DNA from 2 places in the Salana multivorans genome. Region 1 is predicted to be linked to the other one. Evidence: riboswitches for the same ligand, from Rfam matches in the RefSeq annotation. Region 1 holds a riboswitch; the other holds the start of a gene.
The links. A riboswitch is a leader RNA that binds a small molecule or an ion and turns the genes downstream of it on or off. The one in region 1 is predicted to bind S-adenosylmethionine.
Positions count from the first base shown of each region.

Region 1 (4,206 bases):
GCGCCACCCACACCGCGCGGATGGATGCCAAGACCGCCGCGCGCGAGGAGATGTCGGACGAGCGCGACCGCGGCGTCTGGACCGATCCGGACCTGTGAGACTGGTGGCGTGAGAGCAACCGCCGAGCGCACCCCGCGCGACCTCAGCCGCGGGACGGAGCGCACCGTCCTGCGGGCGGCGCAGCGCGTCGTCGTCAAGATCGGCTCGTCCTCGCTGACGCGGGGCGGGGGAGCGCTCGACCCGGCGGCCGTCGCCGCGGTGGCCGACGCGCTCGCCGCGCGCCGCGAGGCGGGGACGCAGGTCGTCCTCGTGTCCTCCGGGGCGATCGCCGCCGGGATCACGCCGCTCGGGCTCGCCGCGCGCCCGCGCGACCTCGCGACGCAGCAGGCGGCCGCGAGCGTCGGCCAGGGCCTCCTCATGGCGCACTACACGCGCGCGTTCGCCCGGCACGGCCTCACGGTGGCGCAGGTGCTGCTGACCGCGGAGGACGTCGTCCGGCGCGGTCAGTACAAGAACGCCCAGCGCGCGCTGGAGCGGCTCCTCGCCCTCGGGGTCGTGCCCATCGTCAACGAGAACGACGCGGTCGCCACCGACGAGATCCGGTTCGGTGACAACGACCGCCTCGCCGCGCTCGTCGCGCACGTCGTCCAGGCCGACGCGCTCGTCCTGCTCACCGATGTCGACGCGCTCTACGACGGCCACCCGTCGCTGCCGACGTCCAGCAGGATCGGGGTCGTGTCCTCGGCCGCCGACCTCGAGGGCGTCACCGTGACGGCGCGCGGCAGCGGCGTCGGGACGGGCGGCATGACGACGAAGGTGACGGCGGCGCTGACGGCGACCGGGGCCGGCATCCCGACGCTGGTCGCCGGGGCGACCGACGTCGCCGACGCGCTCGAGGGGCAGGACGTCGGGACCTGGTTCCAGGCGACCGGTCCTCGGCCGCGCACGCGGCGCCTGTGGCTGGCGCACGCCGCCCACGCGCAGGGCCGGCTCGTCCTCGACGAGGGGGCCGTGCGCGCGATCACCCACGGGAAGCGCTCGCTGCTCGCGGCGGGCGTCACGGGCGTCGAGGGGACGTTCGAGGCCGGTGACCCGGTCGAGATCGTCGACCCGGACGGGACCGTCGTCGCGCGGGGGCTCGTCGCCTACTCGAGCGAGGAGCTGCCGGAGCGGCTCGGGCGCACGTCGGAGCAGCTCCGCGAGCTGTTCGGCACCGGCCACGACCGCGAGGTGGTCAACCGGGACGACCTCGTCGTGGTGCGTCGCCGGCGCTGAGGCCGGGTGACCGGACGGGTCAGGACAGGCGGCGGTAGGTCCGGTCGGCGTAGACGAGTCGCGGCGCCTGCTCGGCCCGGCTCCCGTGGTCGGAGATCGCGGTGACGCCCGCGAGCACGAGGTAGCTCGACCCGGCCGGGATCCGGTCGAGGAGCTCGATCCGCGCCCAGGCGTCGACGTCGGACAGGAGCGGCTCCCCGGTCGGCAGCCGGTCCCACGCGACGCCGGCGAACCGGTCGATGCCCGGCGTCGCGAACCGCGTCGACAGGTCGGCGTGGGCCTCGCCGAGGAAGTGGACGATGCCCGTCGTCGCCTGCTGCAGCGCCGCGAGCGACGACGACGTCTGGGTCACCGAGAACGCGAGGATCGGCGGCTCGGCCGAGACCGAGATGACCGACGTGGCCGTGAAACCGACCGGCTCGCCGCCCGGACCCGCGAGCGTCACGATGGCGACGCCGGCGGGGTGGTGGCGGAACAGGTCCTTGAACGCGCGCGGGGCGACGGCGTCGACGGCGGCCGGTCGACCGACGGGGCTGAGCGAGGTTGGCACGTCTCCACGGTAACCCCGCGGCGCCGAGATCGGCGGCGGCAGAACGAACGTCCATCATCTGGACAATGGGTGGGTGTCGTCGAGGTGATGATTTGACACCGGATCGGGGGCCGCCGTACCGTCGGCACCACGGTCTCGAGCTCCAGCATCAAGCCCCGGCTTGCTGGACGGCAACCCTCCACCTGCGGTGGGGTGCCCCGGGTGACGACCAGGTCCTGGCTACCTGTCAGGGCAAGCGCTCGTCCGCAGCAGCGGAGATACGAGGAACGAACGACGATGGCACCGCGAGTGAACCAGGCCCCGAGCCAGTCCACCGTCCCGAACGCCACCTCCTCGATGTGTGGCACGCCGATGGCGTGCATGTGTATGCGCTGACGGCGGCAGGAACTGCGCCTCACCTCGTGTGAGGCTCCTCCGCTCGGCCCACCCGGCCGGCTTCCCGCCGTCGTGCTCCCGCCCGCTTCCGGGCCCGTCCGCCTCCCGCGGACCAGCACCCCACACACTCGTCGCGGCTCGTCGCCGCGTGCACCTCAAGGACCTGTCATGACTGCTCCCACGCCCACCACCCGTCTCACGCTCGGTCTCGACCTCACCGGTCTCGGCGCCAAGGCGCCCCTGCACACCCGCGCCCGGTCCAGCCGAGCGCAGCACGTCTCGCTCGGCGACGTCTCCGACTACCTCCTGCTCGCCGCCGAGGCCGGCATCGACCTCGTCACGGTCGGGGAGTCGTTCCGCCTCGACGACGCCGCCCGCCCGGACGCCTGGCTCGACCCGGCCGTCCTGGTCTCCCGGCTGGCCGCCGCCGGCCTGCTGCACGGCGCGACGGCGATCGTCCCCGCCCTCCCGGCCGGCCTGCTCGACCCGGTCCGGCTCGCCCGGGCCGTCGCCGGGCTCCAGGTGCGCACGGACGGCCGCGCCGGCTGGCAGCTGCCCGCCACCGTGACGGCCGGCGGCGTCCACGCCGAGGTCCGCCGGGTCTGGGCCGGCGACCGCGCGCTGGTCACCGCCGGAGCACCCCTGCTCGTGACGGCCCCGGCCGAGCCGGAGGCCGCCGTCGTCGCCGGGCGGCACAGCGACGTCGTCCGCCTGCGGGTGTCCGACCTCGCGGAGGCCGCCGCGCGTCGCGAGGCCATCCGCACCGCCGCCGCGGCCGCGGGGCGCAACCCCGACGACGTCCGCGTCGTCGTCGACGTCGTCACGGTCATCGCGCAGGACGAGCTGAGCGCGCAGTTCCGCGCCGACCTGCTCCGCGACGTCTCCGACGGCGCCAGCGAGGAGGCCGCGACGCTCACGCTGGCCGGGACCGCGCAGACCGTCGCCGACGCCCTCGAGGAGTGGGCCGGTGTCGTGGACGGGTTCGTGCTCGTCCCCGGCTCGCTGCCGACCGACGCGCTCGCCATCGCGCACGGGCTCGTCCCCGAGCTGGCGGCCCGCGGGCTCGTGCCCGCCCCGGCGGCTGCGTCCGCGCCGCAGGACGCGGGCGACCTCGTGGACGACCTCGCGTTCGTTCTCTAGGCGTCGCGCGCTGGGCCGCGCCGAGCGCGCTCGGCGATCGCGCCGCCTGCGGGGCGTCGGCCGAGGGTGCCGCGTTCGCGCGCACCCCGGCCGTCCCGCCGGACCCGCAGAGTGCAGGAAGCCCCGCCACGATCGTGGCGGGGCTTCCGCGGGAGACCAGCTCCGGCGCTAGCCGGTCTCACCAGCCCGCCGCGACCGGGTAGGTCAAGCAGCGGGGCTGTCGCGGTGCGTGACCGCCCCTCAAGTCTGCGTCCCGGAACGGGGTCGGAACGGGGACCTTGGTCCCCGGTCGCCCTCCGCCGGGGGAGTGACCTTTCCGACGCGGTTGGCCGCGGGCCGTCGGGACGTGGAACACTGTGAAGGTTGCGGCTGAGACGGGCCGCGAAGAAGGAGACGTGATGTCGAGCTCGCTGCTGGTCCTCGCAGAGGCTGCCCACGAGGCAACGCGCCCCAGCCCCTGGCTGTACGGAGGGATCGCGTTCGCGATCCTCATGCTCATGCTGCTCGCCACGTACGCGTTCCGCAGCGTCGGAACGCGCCGGCGCTGAGGTAGTGGCTCACCGCCAGAGCGCCCGGGGCGCGCGTCGACGCACCGGCGTCATGGGTGGAACCTTCGATCCCATCCACCACGGCCACCTCGTCGCCGCCAGCGAGGCCGCGGCCGAGTTCGGGCTCGACGAGGTCGTCTTCGTCCCGACCGGCCTCCAGCCGTTCAAGGCCGACCGCAGGGTCGCGCCAGCCGAGCACCGCTACCTCATGACCGTCATCGCGACGGCGTCGAACCCGAGCTTCACCGTCTCGCGCGTCGACATCGACCGCCCGGGCACGACGTACACGATCGACACGCTGCGCGACCTGCACGAGGA
Region 1 covers NZ_RKHQ01000002.1:76,160-80,365, forward strand. The annotation lists gene obgE (GTPase ObgE) at 1-98, shown strand, start outside; gene proB (glutamate 5-kinase) at 109-1,275, shown strand; gene EDD28_RS12590 (flavin reductase family protein) at 1,295-1,825, opposite strand; SAM riboswitch class IV at 1,957-2,069, shown strand; gene EDD28_RS12595 (LLM class flavin-dependent oxidoreductase) at 2,369-3,340, shown strand; gene EDD28_RS17470 (hypothetical protein) at 3,739-3,888, shown strand; gene nadD (nicotinate-nucleotide adenylyltransferase) at 3,893-4,206, shown strand, end outside.

Region 2 (4,206 bases), on a different contig from region 1:
CTCGCCGCGCGCCCGCGAGGTGGTGCGGCTGCTCGCGGCGGGCTATCCGTGGTCGTCGGTCGCGTCGACGCTGGGCATCTCGGTCTCGACGGCGCGCACGCACATGATGCACGTCATGAACGCGTTCGAGGCGGCCGGCGTCCCGCTGCGCGACGGCCCGCGGGAGGCCGTGGCGCGGGCGCTCAACGCCGGGCACATCGACGACCCCTACCCGCGCCGTCCGTGGATCGACCCGGAGGCCGCCGAGGGCTGAGCGACCCGCGCGGCCGCGGCCGCCCGTCGCCGGCCCCTCCCGGACGCCGAAGCGCCGCCGTCGTCCGTCTCGAAGGAGGAGGAGACGAGACGGACGACGGCGGCGCGGCGGACCGGCGGGGGATCAGCCGGTGACGCCGGCGATCTCCGTCGTGGGGCGCCCGAGGTCACCGGACTTCCAGACGGTCCCGCCGCTGAAGTCGACGGCGTGCAGCTCGCCGGTGGCGGGCTCCGTCACGTAGGCCATCCCGTCGAGGACGGTCAGGGCCGGGTGCGCCGTCTGCCACTCCTCCGGCACCTCCCACGCGTCGATGACGGGGATCTCGCGGACCTGTGCGCCCGCGGTGTCGAGGACGCGCAGCACGCCGTCGGTGCCGAGCACCAGGATCTCGCCGTCGTCGCCGCGGGCGAGGCCGCGCCACGTGTACTCGGCGTCCGACCCGCCGAACGGGTCGACCGGCGTGATGGTGTCGGTGCCGAGGTCGATGAGGCTGATCTGCGTCAGGCCGATCCCGCCCTGCTCGTTGGTCTTGTAGTCGCCGAGGACGATGTCGTTGCCCTCGACGCTGAACGCGTTGCCGATGCGGCCGAAGGCGTCGGGCGCCGCGAGCTTGGTGAAGGTGCCGTCGCGCAGGACGAGGGCCCCGTTCTCGCAGCCGGCGAGGATGAACTCCTCGCCGTCGGCGTCCGTCGCGGCGGACTCGCCGTGCACGCCGGGGCACTGGTCGTCGACCGCGATCTCGGCGTCGTCGGCGTCGAGCAGCATGGCGCCGGTGCGCCCGCTGTCGTCGCCGCGGGTCACGAACAGGTCGCCGTTGGCGGTCGCGACCGCGACACCGTGGTGCGCGTGCTCGGTCGTGTACTCGCGGATCGGGTGGAGGTGGCCGTGCTCGACCATGTCCGTCCACTCGCTCGTCTCGACGACGGTGACGTCGCCGGTGCCGTCGTCGAAGAAGGCGTTGAGGCCGTCGTGGTGGACGGCGTGTCCGGGCGTCGTGGCCTCGAGCAGGACGTCGGTCAGGGCCGGGGCCGCCGTGTAGTAGTGCGAGTGGTCGCCGTGCGGGACGCTCCAGGTGCCGGCGTCGAGCACCGCCCAGCCGCCGGTGGTCGAGACGGCGACGTGGCGGCCGTCGCCGAGGGCGGCGAGCCGGTTGAAGCCGTCGAGCTGGAGGTCGGCGACCGTCTCGAGCGTCGTGGCGTCGACGACGAGGATGCCGCCGTCGTAGGTCAGGGCGAGGCGGGGCGTCCGGCTCGAGGCCTCGGTGGCCTCGGCGTCGTCGTGCCCGTCGGCGTGGTCCTCGTGGTCCTCGCCGTCGTGGTCGTGGTCGTCGTGCTCCTCGTGCTCCTCGGTGGTGCCGGCGGTCGAGCCGTCGTCGCTGCCCGTCGAGGGCGCGGCGCAGGAGGCGAGCGCGATGGCGAGGACGCCGAGGGCGGCGGCGGCGAGCGGGCGGGTGGATCGGGACATGCGGGTCCTTGCTATCTCGGGAGTGGTCTCGGTCATGGGGACCTGCTCGACCCTAGCCGAAAATGAGAACTGTTATCAATTCGGGTCAGGGCGCCGGACCCGCGTCGCGGGCGCCGGCACGTCTCGACATGCGGACCGCAGCCCGGCATCTGGACCACCGCCCGTCGCCCGCGCTACTCTCCAGACACCATCCAGAGCGGCCGAGAGACCTGGCTCGTCGACGCCGCAGCAACCCCTCAACGGAAGCCTCCCGCGGGGAAGGGTGCTCACGCCAGGACCGATGGAGACACTCATGCGGGCCAACCACCCGCGGCGAGACGGGAGGCCGACGTGACCACGTCCGAGCTCTACCGTCCGCCGCGTCCGACGATCAGCTACGAGCTGTACCCCCCGCGCACGCCCAAGGGCGAGGCGCAGGTGTGGGAGACGATCACCCGGCTCGCCGAGGGGGACGCGGACTACTTCTCCGTCACCTACGGCGCCTCCGGCAGCACGGCCGAGCGCTCGCAGGCGCTCGTCGCCCGCATCCTCGCCGAGACGACGGTGCCGGTGATCGCGCACCTCACGTGCGTCGGGCGCTCGCGGGCCGAGCTCCGCGCGGTGGTCGAGGCGTTCCTCGACGCCGGCGTCCGCGACTTCCTCGCCCTGCGCGGCGACGCCCCGCAGGGCGAGACCGAGTGGACCCCGGCGCCTGACGGGTTCTCCCGCGCGAGCGACCTCGTCGAGCTCATCCGCGAGGTCGAGGCCGAGCGGTTCGGCGCGCGGGCGAGCTCGGGCCTCGCCCGCCTCGTCGCGCACCGCGGGCAGCACCCGCGGGTGTCGATCGCCGTCGCCGCGTACCCCGGCTACGAGACGAGCGCGGCCGTCGCCGCCGGCGAGGACCCGGCGGTCGGGGGCGCCGAGGCCGGCGCCGTCGGGGCCGCCCCGGCCACCCGCCGGTACGCGTGCCGCGCGGACGAGCTGGCCGCGCTGCGGGCCAAGCAGGACGCCGGTGCCGACTTCGCCATCACCCAGCTCTTCTTCGACGCGGAGGCGTACCGGGAGCTGCAGCAGGCCGCGCGCGAGGCCGGGGTCACGATCCCCCTCGTCCCCGGCATCCTGCCGCTCACCGACCCCGCGCGGGTGCGCAAGCTGTGCGCCCTCAACGACATCCCGGAACCGACCGCGCTGCTCGCCGAGCTCGACGCGGCCGCGACCCGTGATGAGGCCACCCGGATCGGGCTGCGGGCGACCGCGCGCCTGGCCCGGGAGGTCCTCGAGGCCGGAGCCCCGGGCCTGCACCTGTACACCTTCAACCAGCACGGCGGCGTCTCGGCCCTCCTCGACGAGGTCCTCGCCCCCGCCTGAGCCTTCGGCGCGCACGGCCGCGGCCCGCCACCGACGCGGATCGCGGATCGCGCCCGCCGGGCTCGGGACACCCACACCCCGGAGAACCCCATGCCTTCCCCCACCGCACCCTCGACCAGCCCCGACGCCGCCGCGCTCCCCCGCGCGACGGTGCTCGGCTACCCCCGGATCGGCCGCGACCGCGAGCTCAAGCGCGCGCTCGAGAGCCACTGGGCCGGCCGCACCAGCGCGGCCGACCTCGCGGAGGCGGCCACGGCCCTGCGCGCCGCGACCGTCACCCGCCTGCGCGACCTCGGCCTGACCGAGCCGAGCTCCGTCCCGCTCGACTTCGCCCACTACGACCAGGTGCTCGACGTGACGCTCGCGCTCGGCGCCGTGCCCGAGCGGTTCGCCGGTCTCGTCGACCCCGCGGCCAGCACGCCGCTGGGCACGGACGTCGAGTTCGCTCTCGCGCGCGGCACCGCCGAGCAGCCGCCGCTCGAGATGACGAAGTGGTTCGACTCGAACTACCACTACCTCGTCCCGGAGATCGGCCCGCTGACGCCGCTCGCCTACCGCGGCAGCTCCCGCGTCGCGCACGTCCGCGAGGCCGCGGGGCTCGGCGTCGTCGGCCGTCCCGTGCTCGTCGGTCCCGTCACCTACCTGCTCCTGGCCAAGGCGAGCGCCGACGCCCCCGCCGGCTTCCGGCCGCTCGACCGCCTCGACGAGGTCGTCGCCGCCTACGCCCTCCTGCTCGCCGACCTCGCCGCGGCCGGGGCCGCCTGGGTCCAGCTCGACGAGCCGGCGCTCGTCAGCGACCTGTGGGAGGTGCCCCGCGAGGAGGTCACGGCCGCGACGGAGCGGGCGTACGCCGCCCTGACCTCCGCGGCCGTCGGCGAGGCGCGTCCGCGCATCCTCGTGGCCGCGCCCTACGGCCGCCTCGGCTGCGCGATCGACCCGCTGCTCGCCGCCGGCGTCGAGGCGATCGCGCTCGACCTCGTCCGCGGCGAGCTCCCGGCCCCGACGGCTCCGGACGGGACGACGCGCGACCTCTCGGGCGTGACGCTGCTGGCCGGCGTCGTCGACGGGCACAACGTGTGGCGCACCGACCTCGACGCCGCCGCGGCGACGGTCGCGGCCCTCGCCGGGGTCGCGGGCGGCCC
Region 2 covers NZ_RKHQ01000001.1:1,154,708-1,158,913, reverse strand. The annotation lists gene EDD28_RS05245 (response regulator) at 1-253, shown strand, start outside; gene EDD28_RS05240 (hypothetical protein) at 377-1,717, opposite strand; SAM riboswitch class I at 1,902-2,004, shown strand; gene EDD28_RS05235 (methylenetetrahydrofolate reductase) at 2,048-3,064, shown strand; gene metE (5-methyltetrahydropteroyltriglutamate--homocysteine S-methyltransferase) at 3,155-4,206, shown strand, end outside.
Region 2: it holds a riboswitch for S-adenosylmethionine, as region 1 does, so the genes downstream of both, EDD28_RS05235 (methylenetetrahydrofolate reductase) here and EDD28_RS12595 (LLM class flavin-dependent oxidoreductase) in region 1, are expected to answer to the same signal.